DNA from 2 places in the Bordetella genomosp. 13 genome. Region 1 is predicted to be linked to the other one. Evidence: riboswitches for the same ligand, from Rfam matches in the RefSeq annotation. Region 1 holds a riboswitch; the other holds the start of a gene.
What was found. Region 1 has a riboswitch for glycine ahead of gcvT (glycine cleavage system aminomethyltransferase GcvT). Riboswitches for the same ligand answer to the same signal wherever they lie in the genome.

Region 1 (10,640 bases):
GTCGGCCGGCCATGTTGCGCTTGAAGGCATCCTTGCAGGCCATGAAGCCGGCGTGCGGGCCGCCGAAGCCGAACGGCACGCCGAAGCGCTGCGCCGAACCCACGGCGATGTCGGCGCCCCATTCTCCGGGCGGCGCCAGCACGGCCAGCGCCAGCAGGTCGGTCGCGCACGCCACGACGGCGCCCTGCGCGTGCGCCGCTTCAGCCAGCGCGCGGTAGTCGGCCAGCGAACCCAGGCTGTGCGGATACTGCAGCAGCACGCCGAAGCACTCGGGCAGGCCCTGCGCCTCGTCGCCCACCACCACTTCGATGTCCAGGCCGATGGCGCGCGTGCGCACGACCTCGATGGTTTGCGGATGGCAGTGCTGCGACACGAAGAACACCGGGCTTTGCGCCTTGGCGCCGCGGCGCGCCAGCGTCATGGCTTCGGCGGCGGCGGTGCCCTCGTCCAGCAGCGAGGCGTTGGAGATGTCCAGCCCGGTCAGGTCGGCGACCATGGTCTGGTAATTCAGCAGGGCCTCGAGACGGCCCTGCGAGATCTCGGGCTGGTAGGGCGTATAGGCCGTGTACCAGGCGGGGTTCTCGAGAATGTTGCGCAGCACGACGTTCGGCACGTGCGTGCCGTAGTAGCCCTGGCCGATGTAGTTGCGATAGACCTTGTTGCGGCCGGCGATGCGCTTGAGCTCGGCCAGCACGTCGGTCTCGCTGCGCGAGGCCGGCAGGTCCAGCGGTTCGCCGCTGCGGATGCGCGGCGGCACCACCTCGGCGATCAGGTCGTCCAGGCTGGCGCTGCCGACCACGGCAAGCATGCTGGCCTGGTCCTCGTCGGAGGGGCCGATGTGGCGGGGAATGAAATCGGTATGGGTGTCTAGGGCGCGCGACATGAAGCAATCTCGAAGAACGATGGCCCGCCGCGGCTGCGGCGTGCCGAAGACGGGCCGCGCGGCATGACGCCCGCGCGGCCGCGGACTCAGCCGTTGGAGGCCTCGTAGCCGGCGGCGTCCAGCAGGCCGTCGAGGTCTGTGGCGTTGTCCGGCTTGACCTTGAAGATCCAGGCCGAATAGGCGGACTCGTTGATCAGCGCGGGATTGGCGTCCAGCTCGTCGTTGAACGCGACGATCTCGCCGGACACCGGCGTGTAGATGTCGGAAGCGGCCTTGACGGACTCGACCACGCCGGCCTTGTCGCCGGCCTTGAGCTTGGCGCCGACTTCCACTTCGCCGACGAAGACCAGGTCGCCGAGCTGGTCCTGGGCGTTGTCGGTGATGCCGACGACGAACACGTCGCCTTCGGCTTTGACCCATTCATGGGACGCGGTGTACTTGCGATCGGTGGGCAGACTCATGGAAACTCCTGGGCTGGGTGCTGCGATACGGGAAAGGGATTGCGCGCCTTCCGGCCCCGGCGGGCCGGAAGCACGAGTTTACGAGTGTTCGACGGCTTTGCCGTGACGCACGAAGGGCAGCTTGCAGACCAGAGCGGGCACCCATTTGCCGCGGATGTCGACCTGCGCCTGGTCGCCCGGCTGCACGCCGGCGGGCAGGCGTGCGAAGCCCACGGAAACGCCCAGCGTGGGCGACATGGTGCCGCTGGTGATTTCTCCGTCGCCCTGCGCGGTGCGCACGGTCATGTGGGCACGCATCACGCCGCGTTCCTGCAGCTTCAGGCCCAGGAAGGCGGCCGGCGTGGCGTGCTGTTCCAGGGCATCGCGGCCGATGAAGCGGCGCGCCGGATCTTTCAGCGACACGGTCCACGACAGGCCAGCCTGGTCGGGCTGGATCAGCTCGTCCATGTCCTGGCCATACAGGTTCATGCCGGCCTCCAGGCGCAGCGTGTCGCGCGCGCCCAGGCCGCAGGGCCGCACGCCCTGCGCGGCCAGGTTGCGCCACAGCGCGACCACTTCGGCGGCCGGCAACACGATCTCGAAGCCGTCTTCGCCGGTGTAGCCCGTGCGGGCCACCAGCGTGTCGTCGCCCGGCAGGGCCGCGGAGAACGGGCCCAGCGGTTCGGAGGAGGCGCGCCAGTCGGGGCGCGCGGCCCATACCTTGGCTCGTGCCTCGGGGCCCTGCACCGCCACCATGGCCAGGTCGCGGCGCGGCGCGATGGTCACGTCGAACCTGCCCGACGTGGCAACGCGACGCATCCACGCGACGTCCTTGTCGGCGGTGCCGGCGTTGACCACGACGCGCCATTTGTCGGCGGCGAAGAAATAGACGATGAGGTCATCGATGACGCCGCCCTGCGGGTTCAGCATGCAGCTGTACAGCGCCTTGCCCGGCACGGTCAGCTTGGCCACGTCGTTGGCGACCAGGCGCTGCAGGAAGGCGCGCGCGTCGGGACCGGCGACGTCCACGTTCAGCATGTGCGAGACGTCGAACATGCCGGCGGCGCGGCGCACGGCGTGGTGCTCTTCGATCTGCGAGCCGTACGACAGCGGCATTTCCCAGCCGCCGAAATCGACCATGCGGGCGCCGGCGGCGAGGTGTTCGTCGTAGAGCGGGGTGCGTTGCAGAGGTGCGGACATGCGGAGAGACTCCAGCGGCAGCGGCGCCGCAAGGGATTGCGCGATGCCGATGCGAAGCGAAAGCCCCGGCGATCGGCCGATTCTTCCGCCCCTCTGTCCTTTTGCCTGAGAGTTGCCCCGCGGCGGCGGGTTTGCACCTTCGGCGCCTGGGTGGCCTGCCTGCGCGAAGCGCCGGGCGGGCACCAGGTCTCTCCAGAGTGCTGTTTCGGTGCGGCGCGATGGGCGCCGCGGACGATGCAGTTGCGGTATGGGTTACCTGAGCGATTCCGGGCGAATTGCGCCTTCGGCGGCCGACAAAGCGGCTCTCTCCCGCAACATGCGTGACAGCGCGGCAAGCATACCCCGAAAGCCGGGCGCCGCAAAGCGGGGACGTGGCGCCGCCGCCGCGGGCGCCACGGTAGGCCGTGGCTTCGCCTCGTGCCCGCGCGGAGTCCGGAGCACCGAGTCAGAACTCACGCGGCGTCAGCCTCGGGTGAGCCGCAGCCGCATCGGCGGCTTTATCCGAGCACGGTGTCCAGGATCATCATCAGCACGAAGCCGATCATCAGCCCGCAGGTGGCGGCGACCTCGTGACCCTTGCGGTGCGACTCGGGGATGATCTCGTGGCTGATCACGAACAGCATGGCGCCCGCGGCGAATCCGAGGCCCCATGGCAGCATGGCGGCCGACCAACCCGCGATGGCGGCGCCCAGCACCGCGCCCAGCGGCTCGACCAGGCCCGACAGCATGCCGATGGCCACGGCCGTCGCGCGCCCATAGCCGGCGGCCATCAGCGCCACCGCCACCACCAGGCCTTCGGGCACGTCCTGGATGGCGATGCCCGTGGCGAGCGCCGTGCCGCGCAACGCGTCGTTGCCGACGAAGCTCACCCCGATCGCCAACCCTTCGGGCACGTTGTGCAGGATGATGGCGAAGACGAACAGCCACGTCCGGCGCAGTTTCTTTGAGTCGGCGCGGTCGCGGCCGCCCTCTTTGCCCTTGATGAAATGCTCGTGCGGCAGCACGCGGTCGGCCAGCAGCAGCGCGGCTCCGCCCAGCAGCACCGCCACGCCCACGATGCCCGCCGACGTCCAGGCGCCGTGTCCCAGCGCTTCGGCGGCGGCCACGCCCGGCACCACGAGCGAGAAGGCACAGGCGGCAAGCATCACCCCCGCGCCGAAGCCGAACATGATGTCCTGCACCTTCTCGGAGAGCGTCTGCGAGAACACCACGGGCAGCGTGCCCAGCGCGGTGGCGGCGGCCGCCACCATTCCGCCCAGCAGCGCGTCGGACACGGCGGGCGTGCGCACCGCGAAGTACGCCCACAGCTGGTGCATGGCGAGACATGCGACGAGCACGGTAAGCGTCCAGATGCTGACGCTGGTGGCGGCGGGTCGTACGCGGTGGCGGCTGTGGGTGTTCATCGGCAATTCCTGGGTTGCCAAAGTCATACGCTTTATTGTTAATGATAGTCATTTTCAATAAAGCATACAACCGGTATGCCGCTTCTCAGCAAGCGGCGTGCCGCCCGCAGGTCCGGCACGCCGCAGCCGCTGCCGCTGCCGGCTATTGGTCGATGACGAAGCCGTCGAAATGCGGACGCATCGAGATCGGCTTGGACAGCGGCGGACGCCGTTGCTGCGCATCCGGTACCAGCGCCATCCCGAGGCCGGGACGACTGGGAATGTCGACGAACCCCTGGTCGGGCCGCGGCACCTCGTCGACGACGTCACTGCCCAGGTGCTCCGGCCGCGATTCGAAGATGCCGGCCTCGAAGCCCGTAGCGTATTCCTGAATGGCGAAGTTGGGAACCGCCGCCGCCAGTTGCAGGCAGGCGGCAAGCCCGATCGGCGACAACGGGTTGTGCGGCACGATCTGCACGTGATGAGCCTCGGCCATGGCGGCCACCTTGCGCCCGCCCGTGATGCCGCCGCACAGGCACAGGTCCACCCGCGCGAACTCGACGGCGTTGCGCGCCAGCAGCGCCTGGAACTCGTAGATGGTGGCGAAGCGTTCGCCGGTGGCGATGGGCACGTTGATCTTGTCGGCCACGCGAGCCATGGCGTCGGGCCCCTCGGGTCGGATGGGATCCTCGACGAACATGGGATGCGTGTCCTCGATCGCGTTGGTGAAGGTCACGGCTTCGGGCGGCGTCAGGCGGCGGTGCAATTCGATCAGCAGGTCCACGCGATCGCCCACCACCTCGCGTATGCGATGCACGTTGTCGATGGCGTCGCGCATCTTCTTGATATGGGTCTTGAACCACACCTGGTCGTTGCCCTCGTCCAGGAAAGGATTGAGATGGCCGAACGCGTTGAAGCCGGCATCCATCTTGGCCTGGCATTCGACCAGGATCTTCTCGATCGAGCTTTCGTAGACATGGCCATAGATGCGTGCCTTCTTGCGCACCGCGCCGCCCAGCAGTTCGTAGATCGGCACGCCGAGCGCCTGGCCCTTGATGTCCCACAGCGCGATGTCGATCGCCGAGATCGCCGCGTTGATCGCCAGCCCCTGGAAGTAGCTGAAGCGATGCATCACGTTCCAGTGATGCTCGATGTCGAAGGCCGGCTTGCCTTCCAGGTATTCGGCGAAGCGCTGGATGGCGGCGCCCGCGGCCTGCAGATGGCCCCAGGTGCCGGCCTCGCCGATGCCCACCAGGCCGGAATCGGTTTCGATCCGGGCATACATGAACTGGCCCACGTGCAGCGGGACGATACGCTTGATTTTCATTGCCTTCCTTTGTAGCTGCCACGGGTATGGCGATTCATCGGGCACGCCCGCCTCGGCCGCGCCCGCCCTGCGTTGTCGTCAGCGCTTGGCGCCCTGCGCGGCGTTGGCCTGCAGCATCGCGCTCCAGCGCCTGGTTTCCTGCGACACGTGCTCGCGGGCCGCGCTCGAGGTGCCGCCCAGCGGCACCGCGCCCGCGGTGTCCAGGCTGGCGAGGAAATCGCTGTCCTTCAAAGCCCGATTCACCCCCTGGGCGATGGCGTCCAGGACCGGCTGCGGCGTGTCCAGCGGCGCGGCCAGGCCGAACCAGTTGCTGATCTCGAAGCCTGCCAGGCCCGCTTCCTTGGCGGTCGGCACGTTGGGCAGGGCCTTGATGCGTTCATTGCGCGCTACCGCCAGGGCCCGCAGCCGGCCTTCGCTGATGAAGGGCGCCACGGTCGGCGCGGCGGTGATCAGCATCTGGATCTGGCCACCGAGCAGATCCTGCAGCGCGGGACCGGAGCCGCGATACGGCACGTGCAGGATGTCCGCGCCCGTCAGTTGCTTGAACAGCTCGCCGGCCAGGTGCGGGCCGCTGCCCACGCCGCCGGAGCCGTAGGTGATCTTGTCCGGATTGGCGCGCGCATATGCCACGAACTCGGTCAGGTTGCGTGCCGGCACGCTGCTGTTGATCACCAGCACGAACGGAGTCTCGGCCACCAGCACCGCCGGCTGCAGGGACTTGATGGGATCGAAGCTGAGGTTGGGCACGAGTTCGGACACCACCGTGGATGTGATCTCGTTCATGAACAGCGTGTGGCCGTCGGGCCGCGCGCGCACCACCGACGACATGGCGATGGTGCCGCTGGCGCCCGGCTTGTTCTCGACGATGAAGGTGCCCTTCATGGTGCCGGTCAGCTTGGTGCTGAGCAGCCTCGCGACCGCGTCGGTGGCGCCGCCCGGCGAGTAAGGCACGACGATGGATACGGGCCGGTCGCCGGGATAGGCGGACTGCGCCGCAACGGCCATGGGCAGCAACGCCAGCGCGCCCAGCATATGGCGGCAATGCCGCAACAGAGAGGTCAATGACATGGAGTCTCCTGGTTGTTCTCGATATATCCGGGCAATGCCGGTAGCCGCGCCTTGCTGACGGATCGTCTGCACTCTAAGCCCGCTAGAATGGCAACAAACACGCAGAAAGTTATTCCATTATTTCCATCTGGTTAATGATGAGCACGTCCCTGGCTCCTACCGACATGGCGTTCTTCAGCATCGTGGCGCGCTGCAGCAGCCTGGCGGCGGCCGCGCGCGAGATCGGCGTCAGCCCGCCCGCGGTTACCAAGCGGCTGGCACAGATGGAGGCGCGCCTTGGCGTGCGGCTGCTGACGCGCACCACGCGCCGCATGCACCTGACCGAAGAAGGCGAGATCTACCTGATGCATGCGCGGCGCATCCTGGCCGACATCGAGGACATGGAGCGCCATGTGTCCAGGGCGCCGCAGGAACCCAAGGGCCTTCTGCGCGTGAACGCCACGCTGGGATTCGGCCGCAACCACGTGGCCCCGCTGCTGTCAGCATTCCGCCACCGTTATCCGGGCGTGGACGTGCAGCTCCAGCTGACGGTGGCGCCGCCCGCGCTCACCGAGGATGCCTTCGACGTCTGCGTGCGCTTCGGCGAGCCGCCCGAAGCCCGCGTCATCGCCAGGCGCATTGCCGCGAACCGGAGGCTGCTGTGCGCCGCACCGTCTTATCTGGCGCGCCACGGCGAACCGCTGGTGCCCGAAGACCTCGCGCGGCACGCCTGCATCGACATCCGGCACGGCAGCGAAACGCATGGCGTCTGGCGCCTGCATCGAGGCAAGCGCACGCATACGGTGAAGGTGGGGGTGCATATGAGCACCAACGACGGGGCCATCGCCGTGAACTGGGCGCTGGACGGGCATGGCATCATCCTGCGCGCCGAGTGGGACATTGCGGCCCACCTGGCAACGGACCGGCTGCGCCAAGTGCTGGGCCGCTACCGCACACCACCGGCGGACATCTATGCGGTGTATCTGCCGCAACACCAGTATGCCGGGCGGGTCGTCGCGTTCGTGGATTTCCTGCGCGAGGCCTTTGCCCGGCCGCCCGATGCGCCGCCCGGGCTGCGGCCGCGGCAGGCCTCGCGGTCATGAACCAGGGCGGGCCGGCCGGCGCGCTCGCCCCGAACCCGCATCAAGCCGAGGCGGGCCGCAGCGCACCCTCGTAGCGACGCGCCACTTCCTTCCAATCGATCACGTTGTAGAAAGCGGCGATGTATTCGGGTCGGCGGTTCTGGTACTTCAGGTAGTAGGCGTGCTCCCAGACGTCCAGACCGAGCACGGGCATGTTGCCGTGCATCAGCGGGCTGTCCTGGTTGGCGGTGCTTTCCACCACCAGCCGGCCTTGCGGCGTCACGCTCAACCAGGCCCAGCCGCTGCCGAAGCGCGACAAGGCGGCCTTGGTGAAGGCGTCTCGGAAGGCATCCATGCCGCCCAGTTCGGCCTGGATGGCATCCGCCAGCTTGCCACTGGGCTCGCCGCCGCCGTCGGGCGACATCACTGTCCAGAACAGGCTGTGATTGGCGTGGCCGCCACCGTTGTTGCGGACGGCGCCTCGCGCCGATTCGGGCAGTTGCTCCAGGTCCGCGATGACGTCTTCCACCGGTCGATCGGACGAGATGCCCGCGCCTTCCAGCGCCGAGTTCAGGTTGTTGATGTACGTTTGGTGATGGCGCGTGTAGTGGATCTCCATCGTCATCGCGTCGATGTGGGGCTCGAGCGCGTCGTAGGCGTAAGGCAAGGGAGGTAGGGTATAGGCCATTGGAATCTCCGGTTGTCGGCCTTCGACAGGCCGCGGTTCAGGCTGGCACGCACGCAGCCGCGCGACGGGCGGTTCGCGCGTTCCGGGTCAACTCAGCATGGTTCGTGCCGGCCTGCCCGTCTCAGGGCGATAGGCTCGCGGCGCGGCGTGCGACCGCGTGATCGGGATGGCGCTGAAGGAAACGCGGCAGTTCGTCGCGGCAATGCCGCTACAGCGCCTTGCCGCAGGCCACGCCCGATGCCCAGGCCCACTGGAAGTTGTAGCCTCCCAGCCAGCCGGTGACGTCGACGGTTTCGCCGATGAAGTACAGCCCATGCACGCCGCGTGCCTGCATGGATTTCTGGTCCAGGCCGCGGGTGTCCACGCCACCGCGCATCACCTCGGCCTTCTTGTAGCCGGCCGTGCCGGTGGGCACCAGCCGCCATTGCTGGATGCGCGCGCCCAGTTCGCGCAGGGCGCGGTCGGGCAGGTCGGCCACGCGGCTGGCGGACAGATCCTGGCCGCCCGGCCCGGCCGCGCGCAGCCAGCGGTCGGCCAGGCGCTTGGGCCACATGCCGCCCAGCACGGTATGCAACTGCTGCCGGTTGCCAGGCTTCACCGCCAGCAGTTCGGCTGCCATGTCCCGGCCGGGCGCAAGGTCGAGGGTGATAGCCTCGCCGGGCCTCCAGTAGCTGGAGATCTGCAGGATGGCCGGGCCGGACAGCCCGCGATGGGTGAACAGCAGGTCTTCGAGAAACTCGCCGCGGGCGGCGCCCTGCCCCGTCTCCAATCCGACCTCGAGCGCCACGCCGGAGAGCTCGGCGAAAGGCTTCCATTCGGTGGCGTCGAAGGTCAGCGGCACCAGCGCCGGACGCGGCTCGACCACCTTGAGCCCGAACTGCCGCGCGATCTTCAGCCCGAAGTCGGTGGCGCCCAGTTGCGGGATGGCCATTCCACCCGTGGCCACCACCAGTTTGGCGGCCCGGATCTCGCCCTGGCTGGTGCGCAGCACATAGGCGTCGGCGTCGCGGGCCACTTCGGCCACGCGGCACGACATGCGCCAGGCCACGCCGCCCTGCTCGCATTCCGCGCGCAGCATCTGGATGATGGACTCGCTGGAGTCGTCGCAGAACAGCTGGCCGCGGTGCTTCTCGTGCCAGCCGATGCGATGCTTGCGCACCAGGCCGATGAAGTCCTGCGGCGTGTAGCCGGCCAGCGCCGAGCGGCAGAAGTGCGGGTTCTCGGAAAGAAAGTTGGCGGGGCCCGCACCGATGTTGGTGAAGTTGCAGCGCCCGCCGCCCGAGATGCGGATCTTCTCGGCCAGCTTGTCGGCATGGTCGACCAGCACCACGCGCAGGCCGCGCTGGCCCGCCACCGCGGCGCACATCATGCCCGCGGCGCCGGCGCCCAGGATCGCGACGTCGTACATCGGGACGCTGTCAGTCTTCCTTCAGGCAGTCCACGTAGTAGCGCTTGCTGCCATCCGGCGCGGTGTCCTCTGCCAGGCCGTGGATGTAAGTTTCGAAGCCGGGGAACCGCGAGTTGAACTCGCGCGCGAACTGCAGGTATTGCACGATGGTGCGGTTGAAGCGCTCGCCCGGAATCAGCAGCGGGATGCCGGGAGGATACGGCGTCAGCAGCACGCCCGTGACGCGGCCCTCGAGTTCGTCGATGGCCACGCGCTCGACCTCGCGGTGGGCCATGCGGGCGAATGCATCGGAGGGCTTCAGGGCCGGCACCATGTCGCTCAGGTACATTTCGGTGGTCAGGCGCGCCACGTCGCGATCGCGATAGGCCTCGTGGATCTGCTGGCACAGGTCGCGCAGGCCCATGCGCTCGTAGCGGCGATGGTCGCGACAGAACTCGGGCAGGATGCGCCACATCGGCTGGTTGCGGTCGTAGTCGTCCTTGAACTGCTGCAGCGCGGTCAGCAGCGTGTTCCAGCGGCCCTTGGTGATGCCGATGGTGAACAGGATGAAGAACGAATACAGGCCGGTCTTCTCGACCACCACGCCGTGCTCGGTCAGGTACTTGGACACCAGGGCGGCCGGAATGCCCGTTTCGCCGAAGCTGCCCGACATGTCCAGGCCCGGGGTGATGATCGTGGCCTTGATGGGATCGAGCATGTTGAAGCCGTCGGCCATTTCGCCGAAGCCGTGCCAATGGTCGTTGGCCTGCAGGATCCAGTCGTCGCGATAGCCGATGCCGTCGGCCGGCAGGCGGTTGGGGCCCCATACCTTGAACCACCAGTCGTTCTTGCCGAACTCGGACTCGACCTTGCGCATGGCGCGGCGGAAGTCCATGGCTTCGCGGATGCTCTCCTCGACCAGCGCGGTGCCGCCGGGCGGCTCCATCATGGCCGCGGCCACGTCGCACGACGCGATGATCGCGTACTGCGGCGAGGTCGAGGTGTGCATCAGGTAGGCCTCGTTGAAGATGTTGCGGTCGAGTTTGCGCGACTCGGACTCCTGCACGATGATTTGCGAGGCCTGCGAGATGCCGGCCAGCAGCTTGTGCGTCGAGTGCGTGGCGAACACCATGGCTTCCTTGCTGCGCGGCCGGTTCTGGCCGATGGCATGCATGTCCTGGTAGTACTCGTGGAAGGACGCGTG
Region 2 (10,640 bases), 1.2 Mb from region 1:
CTGCTGCGCGGCAGGAAGACCCGCTTTGCCTGACATGCTAAGAATCCTTACTCCCAAGGCGCGCGTGGCCTGGCTGGGCGCGCTGGCGCTGGCCTGCTGCGTGGCCTTCATGACGCTGGGCGCCAACGGCCAGTGGTCCTTCGTCATTCCGTTTCGCGGCGGCAAGCTGCTGACCATGCTGCTGGTCGCATACTGCGTGGCCATGTCGTCGGTGCTGTTCCAGACCATCACGCACAACCGCATCCTCACCCCGGCCATCATGGGTTTCGATGCGCTGTATGTGCTGATCCAGACCTTGATCGTGTATGGCTTCGGGCTGTCGGCCATGGCCACGGACGATCCGCTGTGGAAGTTCCTGCTGGAGGCGGGCGCCATGACGGCCTTCGCGTGCCTGCTGTTCCGCTGGCTGTTCTCCGGCGCGGTGCGCAGCCTGCATTTGATGATGCTGGTGGGCATCGTGTTCGGGTTGTTGTTCCGCAGCCTGTCGGGCTTCGCGATCCGGCTGATCGACCCCAACGAATTCCTGGTGCTGCAGGACCGCATGTTCGCCAGCTTCAACACGGCGCGCACCGGCCTCTTGCCCATCGCGGCGGCGACGGCGCTGTGCGTCACGCTGGCGCTGTGGCACATGCGGCGGCGCTACGACGTGCTGGCCCTGGGCCGCGACATGGCCATCAACCTGGGCGTGGACTATCGGCGCACGCTGATGGCCACGCTGGCCTGCATCGCGGTGCTGGTGGCCGTGTCCACCGCGCTGGTGGGCCCGGTCACGTTCTTCGGCCTGCTGGTCAGCAACCTGGCCTACCACGCCATGGGCAGCGACCGGCACCGGCACACCGTACCCGCCGCGGTGCTGCTGGGCGTGCTGTTTCTGGTCGGCGGGCAGGCGCTGCTGGAGCGCGTGCTGCAGCTGAATACCACGGTCAGCGTGGTCATCGAATTCCTGGGCGGCCTGATGTTCCTGTTCCTCGTTCTGCGCAGGGGGCGCCGATGATAGAGATCCAAGCAGTCAGCAAGCGCTACGAAGACACGGTGGTGGTGGACGACGTCACGTTGAGCCTGCCCGCCGGCGGCGTCACCGCCATCATCGGGCCCAACGGGGCGGGCAAGTCCACGCTGCTGTCCATGGCAAGCCGCCTGCTGGCGCCCTCGTCGGGGCAGGTGCTGGTGGACGGACTGGACGTGGCGCGCGCGGACAGCCGCGAGCTGGCGCGCCGCCTGGCCATCCTGCGCCAGGACAACCACCTGCCGCTGCGCCTGACCGTGCGCGACCTGGTGGCGTTCGGCCGATATCCGTACACCGGCGGGCGGCCGACGCTGGACGACAAGGCGCACATCGACCGGGCGATCTCGTACCTGGCGCTGGAGCCGCTGGCGGAACGCTACCTGGACGAACTCTCGGGCGGCCAGCGCCAGCGCGCCTTCGTGGCCATGGTGCTGTGCCAGGACACGCGCTATCTGCTGCTGGACGAGCCGCTGAACAGCCTGGACATGAAGCACGCCGTGGCGATGATGGGCATCTTGCGGCGCGCCGCCGACGAACTGGGCAAGACCGTGGTGCTGGTGCTGCACGACATCAATTTCGCCTCCAGCTACGCCGACCGCATCGTGGCGCTGAAGGATGGGCGGGTGGCGTATCACGGCACGCCGCAGGAGATCATCCGGCCGGACGTGCTGGAGGCGCTGTACGAGCTGCCGATCCAGGTGCACGAGCTGGACGGACGGAGGGTCTGCACGTATTACCGGTAGAATCGGGCGGCGCTCGATCCACCGGAATACGCATGTCCCTCATCGAATTCACGCTCGCCCAAGGCAGCTCCTACATCGAAGTCAACCAGTTGCTGAAGGCCACCGGAGTCTGCGACAGCGGCGGCGCCGGCAAGGCGCTGGTGGCGCAGGGCCTGGTCCGCGTGGGAGGCGTGGTGGAAACGCGCAAGACGGCCAAGATCCGCGGCGGGCAGATCGTCACCTGCGGCGACGTGCGCATCGTCGTGCGCCAGGCCGAGGGCGACGAAGCCTGATCCGATCGCTTCGATCACTTCGATCGCGCACCGCAACCAGCGAGCCACCGCCATGAAACTCAAGATGTCCCGGAACTCCGTCTTCGCCGTGCTGCTGCGCTCGCCGTGGTGGATGAGCGCCGGCGTGGCGGTGCTGCTGTGCGGCGGCGCGGTGGCGGCGCTGCCCAAGGATATGGTCTGGTTCGGCGTGTTCGGGGCGGTGCCGTTCGCGGTCATTTCCATCATCGCCGCGTACCGGCAGTTGACGCGGCCTTCCGAGGCGCGGGTGCAGGCCGTGGCCGAAGCTACCAGCGCGATGTCGTGGGCGGAGTTCGCCGGCACGGTCGAGGCCGGCTTCAAGAGCGATGGATGCGAGGTCCAGCGGCTGAATCTGCCGGGCATCGATTTTTCATTGACCAAGGACGGCAACGTGGCGCTGGTCAGCGCCAAGCGGTGGAAGGCCGCGCGCATCGGCGTCGAGCCCTTGCGCGAACTGCAGGCCGCGCGCGGGCAGCGCGGCGCGCGCGAGGCGATTTTCATCGCGCTGGGCCAGGTGTCGGACAACGCCTGGCAGTATGCCAAGGCGCAAGGGATGTCGGTGATGGGCGCGGCGGAGCTGGCGAAGCTGTTGCGGCGGCAGAAGCTCTAGCATCGCCTGGCCGCCGCGTCCCATGCGTATTTACGGAATGAGCCCACGGTCGACCGCAATCGCGATTTTTCCTCGAATGCCGTTGTTGGGACTTTCCAGCCGGGCATGGGCGAGCGGAATATCGGCAAGCGAATAGACGGCGCCGACGTGTGGCCGCAGCTGACCGCGCTCTATCAGTGCACGCAGCTCATCGAGCTTGCCGCGGTGTTGTCTTGTGAAGACGAAGTGATAACTGGCGTTCTTGCCCCAGGCCTGGATGAGGTTCTGCGGCTTTGCAATGTCCACGATCGTGACGACGCGGCCCAGTTGCGCGAGCGCGTCGGGACTGCGCGACAATGTGTCTCCGCCGATGGTGTCGAACACGACATCGACGCCGCGGCCACCCGTTTCCCGCATGATGGCGTCGACATAATCCTCTTTTTCGTAGTCGATGGGCACATCGGCCCCCAGGCTGCGTGCGAACTCGAAGTTTGCTTCGCGCACGGTCGTGAACACTCTTGCTCCCATGGCTTTTGCCAGCTGGATCGCCACATGACCGACGCCTCCCGCGCCGCCGTGCACCAGAATGCTTTCGCCGACTCTCAGCGCCGCGCGTACGATCAGTGCTTCCCACACCGTCCCGCCAACCAAGCTCAGGCTTGCCGCTTCGAGATGGCTCAGCGAGGCAGGTTTCTTGCCGATAATGCTTTCGGCGGCGACGTGGTATTCGGCATAACTTCCCGATCCGTCGAATATCTGCGGGGTATACCAGACTTCGTCTCCCGGGGAGAAGGACGTCACACCCGGCCCGACTGCTTCGACGACGCCGGATACGTCGTGCCCGGTAATGGCCGGCAGTTGCACCAGCTCGGGATAATCGCCGCGTCGAACCTGGTAATCCAATGGATTGATGGACGTGGCATGTACCCGGACCAGAATCTGGCCGGCATGCGGCACCGGCTTGGGTACCTCGGAAAGTTCGAACGATTCCGGGCCGCCGAATGACTTGAGAACTATCGCTTTCATTGCATTCCTCGTTTCTAGAAAAAGGGATATCGGGAATTACCGATATTTTAGGGCAAAAAAATTACAGCTCTTTCCCGATGCGTGCGGCAAGCGCCTTGATGGCTGCTTCGTTCCGCTTGTAGTAGGTCCATTGGCCGATGCGCCTGGCTTCGACCAGGCCCGCTCGTTGCAGCGTTGCCAGGTAGTCAGAAACCGTCGACTGGGACAGCCCCACGCCTTCTTGAATGCTGCTGACGCACACGCCCACCGTATGAACGTCCCCTTCATCCTGCGGGGGGAAGTTCTTGGCCGGATCCTTCAAACCCTTAAGGATTTCAAGGCGGGTCCGGTTCGACAGGGCTTTGAATATTTCGAGCAGGTCCATGGCGACACTATATCGAGGTTTTCCGATATGTCAATACGGGGGCGATCGCTGTAGCGGCGATCTGCTTCCACAGTTTGCCAGTCACGCTGTCCGCGGGGAGGCGGCTGCGGAGACAGACGTTCTGGCTTATCGGCAGGGATCGAATCGTCCCGGTCCTTGCCCGAGGCCGCGATTGCTCCGATAAGCTGCCTGGCTTTCGGAGCCTTGCCATCATCGCCGGCCGTCTCTTCCTTGTCGCTTTCATGCTGGGCAGCGCGGCCATCCACACCTTGGCGCGGCTGCCGGCCTGCGCGTGGCTGTGGGCTGCGGCATCGGCGGCCCTGGTTTCAATCGCCGGGGCCTTCGTCTGGCGCCATCGCGCCGGCCGTCTCTCCTGCGTCGCGGCCGCGGGGCTGCTGGCGGGCATGGCCAACGCGGGCCTTCAGGCCCAGGCCAGGCTGCACGACGCACTGGCCGACGCGCACAACGACCAGGTCACCCGGCTTACCGTGTTGGTGGTCAGCCTGCCGCGCGACGATGCCGGCCAGCGCCGCTTCGTGGCCGAGGCCGATGCCAGCCGGCCCGCGGGCGTTCCCGCGCGGCTGCGCGTCACCTGGAATGGTCCGCCCGGCGAGGTCGATCGCCTGCCGGAAGTCCTGCCCGGGCAGCGCTGGCGCATGGCCCTGGTGCTGCGCCGCCCCTATGGCCCTTCGAACCCGCATGCCTGGGATGCCGAGCTGCGAGACTTCGCCGAAGGCGTGCGCGCCGTCGGCACGGTGCGCGGACGTCCGCAACTGGTGGAGGACGATCCATGGGCCACGCCCGGCGTAGCCATCGAGCGGCTGCGCCAGCACATACGAACCGGCATGCGCGAGGCGATGCAAGGTCATCGCTACGGCCCGGTGCTGATCGCGCTGGCCATCGGCGACCAGGCCGGCGTGGCGCGGGAAGACTGGCAGGTCTTCAATCGCACCGGCATCACGCATCTGGTCTCGATCAGCGGCATGCACGTCACCATGATGGCCGCGGCGGGCGGGCTGCTGGCCACCTGGCTATGGCGGCGGGTGCGCTGGCGCGGCGTCGGACTGGCCGAATACCTGCCCGCCCAACTGGCCGGCGGCGTCGCCGCGCTGGTGGTGGCGCTGGCCTATTGCCTGCTGGCGGGCTGGGGCGTGCCGGCGCGCCGTACATTCTTCATGCTGGCAGTGGTGGCGCTGGCGGGCCTGTCGCGGCTGCCGCTGGGCGCGTCGCGCGTGCTGCTGCTGGCGGGCGGCTGCGTGGTGGCACTGGATCCGTGGGCGCTGCTGGCGCCGGGCTTCTGGCTGTCGTTCGGCGCGGTGGCGGTGCTGATGCGCGTGGCCGAGAACCACAGGCCGCCGCCGCGCGGCCCGCGCGAGCGGGTGAGGGCGACACTGCGCGAGTTCGTGCGGGTGCAAGGGGCCATCACCCTGGCCTTGACGCCGCTGCTGGCGTTCCTGATGCACCAGGTGTCGCTGGCTTCGCCGCTTGCCAATGCCATCGCCATCCCCATCGTGGGCACGGTGGTCACGCAGCTGGCCCTGCTGTGCGGCGCGCTGGCCGCGATACCGGGCGCGCAGCCGGCGGCGTGGCTGGCGGGATGGATAGGGCATGCGTTGTTCGCCGCGGTGATGGTGCCCGTGGCCTGGATCGGGCAGGCCGACTGGGCTGCGCTGGACGTGGCCGCCGCGCCATGGCCTCTGATGATGCTGGCGCTGGCGGGATGCGTGTGGGCGCTGCAGGCGCCGGGCTGGCCGCTGCGGCACCTGGGCTGGCTGTGCGCGCTGCCCCTGCTGTGCTGGCGTCCCGAGCGGCCGCCGCCCGGCGACTGGCGCATGACGGCGCTGGACGTGGGGCAGGGCACCGCCATCGTCGTCGAGACCGCCACGCGCGTGCTGGTGTACGACGCTGGGCCGCGCCGCCACGACGGCACCGATGCCGCCGAGCGCGTACTGGTGCCGTACCTGCATGCGCGCGGCGTGCGCGCGTTGGACGCCTTGGTCATCTCGCATGCCGACCTGGACCATGCCGGCGGCTTGCGCAGCGTGCTGGCCGCCATGCCGGTGGCCGTGTCGTATGCCTCGTTCGACATCAGCGCGCACCTGCGGCGCGAGGGCGCGAAGCGGCCCGACGGCTGGAATGAGGCGCCACCCATGCCGCATGACATGCAAGCCTGCGAAGCCGGCATGGAATGGAAAGTCGATGAAGTGACGTTCCGCTTCGTGCATCCGCCCGCGGCCGGCGGTCGCGGCGGTGTCCGCGCCGCTGCCCGCGCCAGCGACGACAACGCCCGCAGCTGCGTGCTGCTGGTCCAGGGACGCACGCACGCCATGCTGCTGCCGGGCGACGCCGGCACGGCGCAAGAGGCGTTGTATGCGGCCGAGCTGCCGTCGCTGGACCTGGTGGCGGCGCCGCATCACGGATCGAACACGTCTTCCGGCAATGCGCTGGTGCGGGCGGCCGAGGGCGCGCACGTCATCGTGCAGGCGGGGCACCTGAATCGCTTCCGACATCCGGCCGCGGCGGTCGTGGCGCGCTGGCGCGCGGCCGGCGCGACGTTGTGGCGCACGGATCTGCAGGGCGCGATCCTGGCCCGGTCGTCGCCCGACGGCCTGCGCGTGTGGGCGCAGCGCGACGCCGCGCGGCGCTACTGGCATGCGCCGCTTGACGAGCGCGCAGAGGCTAGCGCAGGTCCGCCTGGATGAGACCGACCACCTGCGCCGCGGTCGCGCCCGACAGGGTCCAGCCCAGGTGGCCGTGCCCGGTGTTGTAGTACACGCCCGGCCTGCGCCCGCGGCGCACGCGCGGCATCATGTCGGGCATCATGGGGCGCAGCCCCGCCCACGGCACCACGCGCGAGGTGTCGATGGAAAAGTTCGCGCGCGCCCAGCGCACCAGCGGGGCGATGCGGTCGGCGCGGATGTCCAGGTTGTGGCCATTGAACTCCGCGGTGCCCGCGACGCGGAACCGGTCCTCGCCCAGCCGTGACGTGACGATTTTCGCGCGTTCGTCCAGCAGGCTGGTCCAGGGTGCGTCGTGCACGCTCTGCGCGTCGTTCAGGTGCACCGTGATCGAATAGCCCTTGACTGGGTACACATTCAGCCGATCGCCGGCCATGGCCGCCAGGCCACGACTGCCGACGCCGCCGCAGATGACCACGGCATCGGCGTCCAGGCGTTCGGCATCCCCCGCCGGCTGGTCGGTGCCGGCGTCCAGCGGCAAGACGTCGACCTGCACGCCTCGGCCGGCGAAGCGCAGGGCATGGGTCTCGTGGCCATACAGGAAGCGCACGCCATGCCGCTTGCACGCATCGGCCAGGCCGCGCGTGAACTTGTGGATGTCGCCGGTGGCATCGGACGGCGTGTAGTAGCCGCCGAAGTACGTCCCGGTCAATGCCGGTTCGATCCGCCGAATCTCGTCGGGCGTGACCGCGCGCCGCTCCAGCCCGCCTTGGCTGAGCAGCGTATTGCCCCGGCCCGCTGCTTCGAAGCTCTCTCGGTCATGATAGAAATGCAGGATGCCGCGCCTCTCCAGGTCGAAGGCGATGCCTTCCTGCTCGGCCATGGCGAACAGGTGGCGGCGCGCCTCGATAGCCATCTGCGCGGTCGCGATCGTGTTGTGACGATACTTCCGCATGGCCCACAGGAACTCGGCGAGCCAGCTGTACTTGTGCCAGGATGGCGTGGGGTTCAGCAGCAGGGGCGCGTCCTTGCGGAACATCCAGCGCAGGCCCTTGGCCAACGTGGCGGGGTGGTTCCAGACTTCGGCGTTGCAGGCCGACAGCTGGCCGCCATTGGCGAACGATGTGTCCATGGCGGCGTACAGGCGGCGGTCGATGACGCTGACATCGTGGCCTGCCTGCCGGAGCAGATAGGCGGTCGTGACGCCGGTGATGCCGGCGCCGATCACGGCGATATGGGACATTTCTGTACCTTGACGAAAAGAAGGGCGGTGGCCCGTTGGCCATCGCGCCCCATCTGTCTTGGTACCTGAGAGCTTGAACCGCGTCGCGCGGTATCCCCTTCGGTGGACGCGATGCGTCTCTCTCCAGATCGTCTGGCCCGCGCAGTCCTTTTGCCTGAGAGTTTCCGGGGCGGTTGCTCCGTCGGCGCCAGCGGCATCGCTGGACTCTTCTGCGCGGCCTTGATACGACCCGTGCAGCATATCGAAAGGGCTTGGAGCGCGGCAAGTCTTTTCTGCCACGGCGCATGCGCAAGCGCGTGCGGATTGATGAGGAAAACTCAATGCTGGTCTATGAAAACCTCGTCTTGCCCCGCGCGCGCCGACGCTACCATTTCATGCATGGCACGGTCCCGTGCGGCCACTTCGAAGCGTGGACGGCCCCGCCCGAATTCCCCCATGCCCAGCCTCTTATCCATGCAACCCAGAGCCCGGGCGTACCGGGTCGAACCAAGGTGAAATCATGCTCGACAAGTACCTGCCCAACAGGCTGATGCGCGCCGGCGCGCTGCCCGCCCTGTTGCTCATCGCCGCGTTCGCGTCCCAGGCGGCCGCCCAGCCGGCGGCATTTCCCGCGCCCGGCCGCCCGATCCACCTCGTGTCGCCCAGCCCGCCCGGCGGCGGCACGGACACCACGGCCCGGCTGCTGGCCGCCAAGGTGTCGCAATCCACGGGCTGGCAGTTCGTGATCGAGAACCGGCCCGGCGCCGGCAACATGATCGGCCTGGTCTATGGCGCGCGCGCCGCGCCCGACGGCCACACGATAGTCCTGGGCGAGACGAGCAACCTGGTGTCCGCGAAGTACCTGTACAGCAAGCTGCAGATCGACCCCGAAACCGACGTGGCGCCCGTCGCCCTGGTCGGCACCGGAACGCTGGCGTTGGTGGTGTCCACCAGCAAGCCCTACCAGTCCATCGCGGATGTCGTGGCGGCCGCCCGGCAGTCCGAGTTGACGTATGCGACCTCGGGCAACGGAACGGTGGGCCACCTGGTGTCGGCCAGCTGGGCCAGGCAGAGCGGCGCGAAGCTGGTGCACGTGCCGTACAAGGGCGCCGGTCCGGCCATGACAGACCTGCTCGGCGGCCAGGTCGACATCTACTTTTCGTCGCTGTCGGCGGCCGCGCCGCTGATCAAATCCGGCAAGCTGCGCGCGCTGGCCGTGACTTCCGCCCAACGCAACGCCGATTTTCCGCAGGTGCCCACGCTGGCCGAGGCCGGGTTCCCGGGGCTGGACTACTACGTGTTCTACGGTGTCGTCGCGCCGGCCGGGACGCCGCCCGAGACCATCGGCACGTTGAATCGCGAGATCAACCGGACGCTTGCGACGCCGGAGATGAAAAAGGAACTGGCGGACAAGGGCGTGGAAGTGCGGATCACCGGCACGCCGGCCGAGTTCGATGCCTTCCTGGCCGCGGAGCGCGCGAAGTGGCGCAAGGTCATCCAGGAGACGGGCGTCACCATCGACTGACGCGGCGCGGCGGATCAGGCGTCGGAGCGGCAGGTGGCGACGAAGGCGTCCATGACGGCCGAGATCCTGCGGTTGCCTTCGTCCGTCCGCCGCCATGCCAGTGCGATCTGCCGGTGCGGCGCGTGCCTGCCCAGGTCGACTTCCTGGACGCCGTAGGCTGCCGCCAGCGGCCGGCGTGGCCGAGGGATGACCGTGACGCCCATGCCCAACGACACCAGCGACACCAGGGCGTCCATGGACCTCAGCTCCATGCGGAACGCCGCGCCGGGCACGATGCTGCGCACGTGGCGCGCCGCGACTTGGCCGCCGGGCAGGCCGGTATCGTAGGCGACCCAGCCGTGGGCCTTGACCAGGGCCTGCGGGCTGCGTTCCGCGGCGCCGGGAGGCGCGAGCATGACGTAGGGTTGCCGCACGAGGTCGCCCCAGGCCAGGCGGCTGGAGCCGCCGCCGCCGGGACGCACCACGAGCGCGACGTCGATCCTGCCGGCCCGCAGTTCCTTGAGGATTTCGTTGGTGTCGTTCAGCGGAGGAATCTTGACGTCGAGCTTGGGATGCCGTTGTTGCAGCGTCAGCAGCGCCTGGGGCAGCAGGTCGCTCTGCATGCTGGTGATGGCGCCCAGCCGCAGCCTGCCTTCGATGGCGATCGAGGGCCGCGTGCGCAGCGAGGCGATCGTGTCCGCAAACTCGTCGGCCGCGGCGGCGATCTGCAGCGCGAAGGGCGTGGGCTTGATGACGCGTGTGCTGCGGTCGAACAGCGGCTGTCCGAAGAACTGCTCGAGCTGCTTGACCTGCAGGCTGACGGCGCTGGGGCTGCATCCCACCGCTTCGCCGGCGGCGGTGAAGCTGCCGTGGACGAGGATGGCGCGCAGCGTCTCGAGGGATCGCAGATTCATGGAAGCACCGGAGCAGGAACATGGAGACGGGGCGCCGATAAGGTACCCCAGGAGCCATGCGTACGCATAGCAGGCCGCAGGCACAGCGCAATTCGCGGCCCGCGCGGACTTTCAGCAGGGGCCCGTGCCCCGCATACTTGGCGGTCCGGCTGGACAGGACCGCACCACGACAGGCAGCCACAATGAACCAGAACACGAACGTACCGAACCACGCCATCGACCTGCGCAGCGATACCGTCACGCTGCCCACCGCAGACATGTACGAGGCGATCGCGACGGCCCGGCTGGGCGACGACGGGCTCGA

Region 2: linked by a shared signal. The riboswitch ahead of CAL15_RS09250 (D-amino acid dehydrogenase) and the one ahead of gcvT (glycine cleavage system aminomethyltransferase GcvT) in region 1 are both predicted to bind glycine.

The regions. Positions count from the first base shown of each region.
Region 1 is NZ_CP021111.1:878,051-888,690, reverse strand. Features, by position in the region: gene gcvP (aminomethyl-transferring glycine dehydrogenase) at 1-883, opposite strand, end outside; gene gcvH (glycine cleavage system protein GcvH) at 970-1,344, opposite strand; gene gcvT (glycine cleavage system aminomethyltransferase GcvT) at 1,423-2,523, opposite strand; glycine riboswitch at 2,607-2,729, opposite strand; glycine riboswitch at 2,757-2,845, opposite strand; gene CAL15_RS04140 (ZIP family metal transporter) at 3,021-3,926, opposite strand; gene CAL15_RS04135 (mandelate racemase/muconate lactonizing enzyme family protein) at 4,069-5,232, opposite strand; gene CAL15_RS04130 (Bug family tripartite tricarboxylate transporter substrate binding protein) at 5,311-6,300, opposite strand; gene CAL15_RS04125 (LysR family transcriptional regulator) at 6,435-7,382, shown strand; gene CAL15_RS04120 (superoxide dismutase) at 7,423-8,049, opposite strand; gene CAL15_RS04115 (NAD(P)/FAD-dependent oxidoreductase) at 8,258-9,457, opposite strand; gene CAL15_RS04110 (arginine/lysine/ornithine decarboxylase) at 9,468-10,640, opposite strand, start outside.
Region 2 is NZ_CP021111.1:2,047,473-2,058,112, reverse strand. Features, by position in the region: gene CAL15_RS09290 (ABC transporter permease) at 1-33, shown strand, start outside; gene CAL15_RS09285 (iron chelate uptake ABC transporter family permease subunit) at 35-994, shown strand; gene CAL15_RS09280 (iron ABC transporter ATP-binding protein) at 991-1,749, shown strand; gene CAL15_RS09275 (RNA-binding S4 domain-containing protein) at 1,782-2,021, shown strand; gene CAL15_RS09270 (restriction endonuclease) at 2,074-2,649, shown strand; gene CAL15_RS09265 (zinc-dependent alcohol dehydrogenase family protein) at 2,680-3,654, opposite strand; gene CAL15_RS09260 (ArsR/SmtB family transcription factor) at 3,716-4,018, opposite strand; gene CAL15_RS09255 (DNA internalization-related competence protein ComEC/Rec2) at 4,261-6,720, shown strand; gene CAL15_RS09250 (D-amino acid dehydrogenase) at 6,698-7,939, opposite strand; glycine riboswitch at 7,991-8,068, opposite strand; glycine riboswitch at 8,072-8,161, opposite strand; gene CAL15_RS09245 (Bug family tripartite tricarboxylate transporter substrate binding protein) at 8,439-9,443, shown strand; gene CAL15_RS09240 (LysR family transcriptional regulator) at 9,458-10,336, opposite strand; gene CAL15_RS09235 (threonine aldolase family protein) at 10,519-10,640, shown strand, end outside.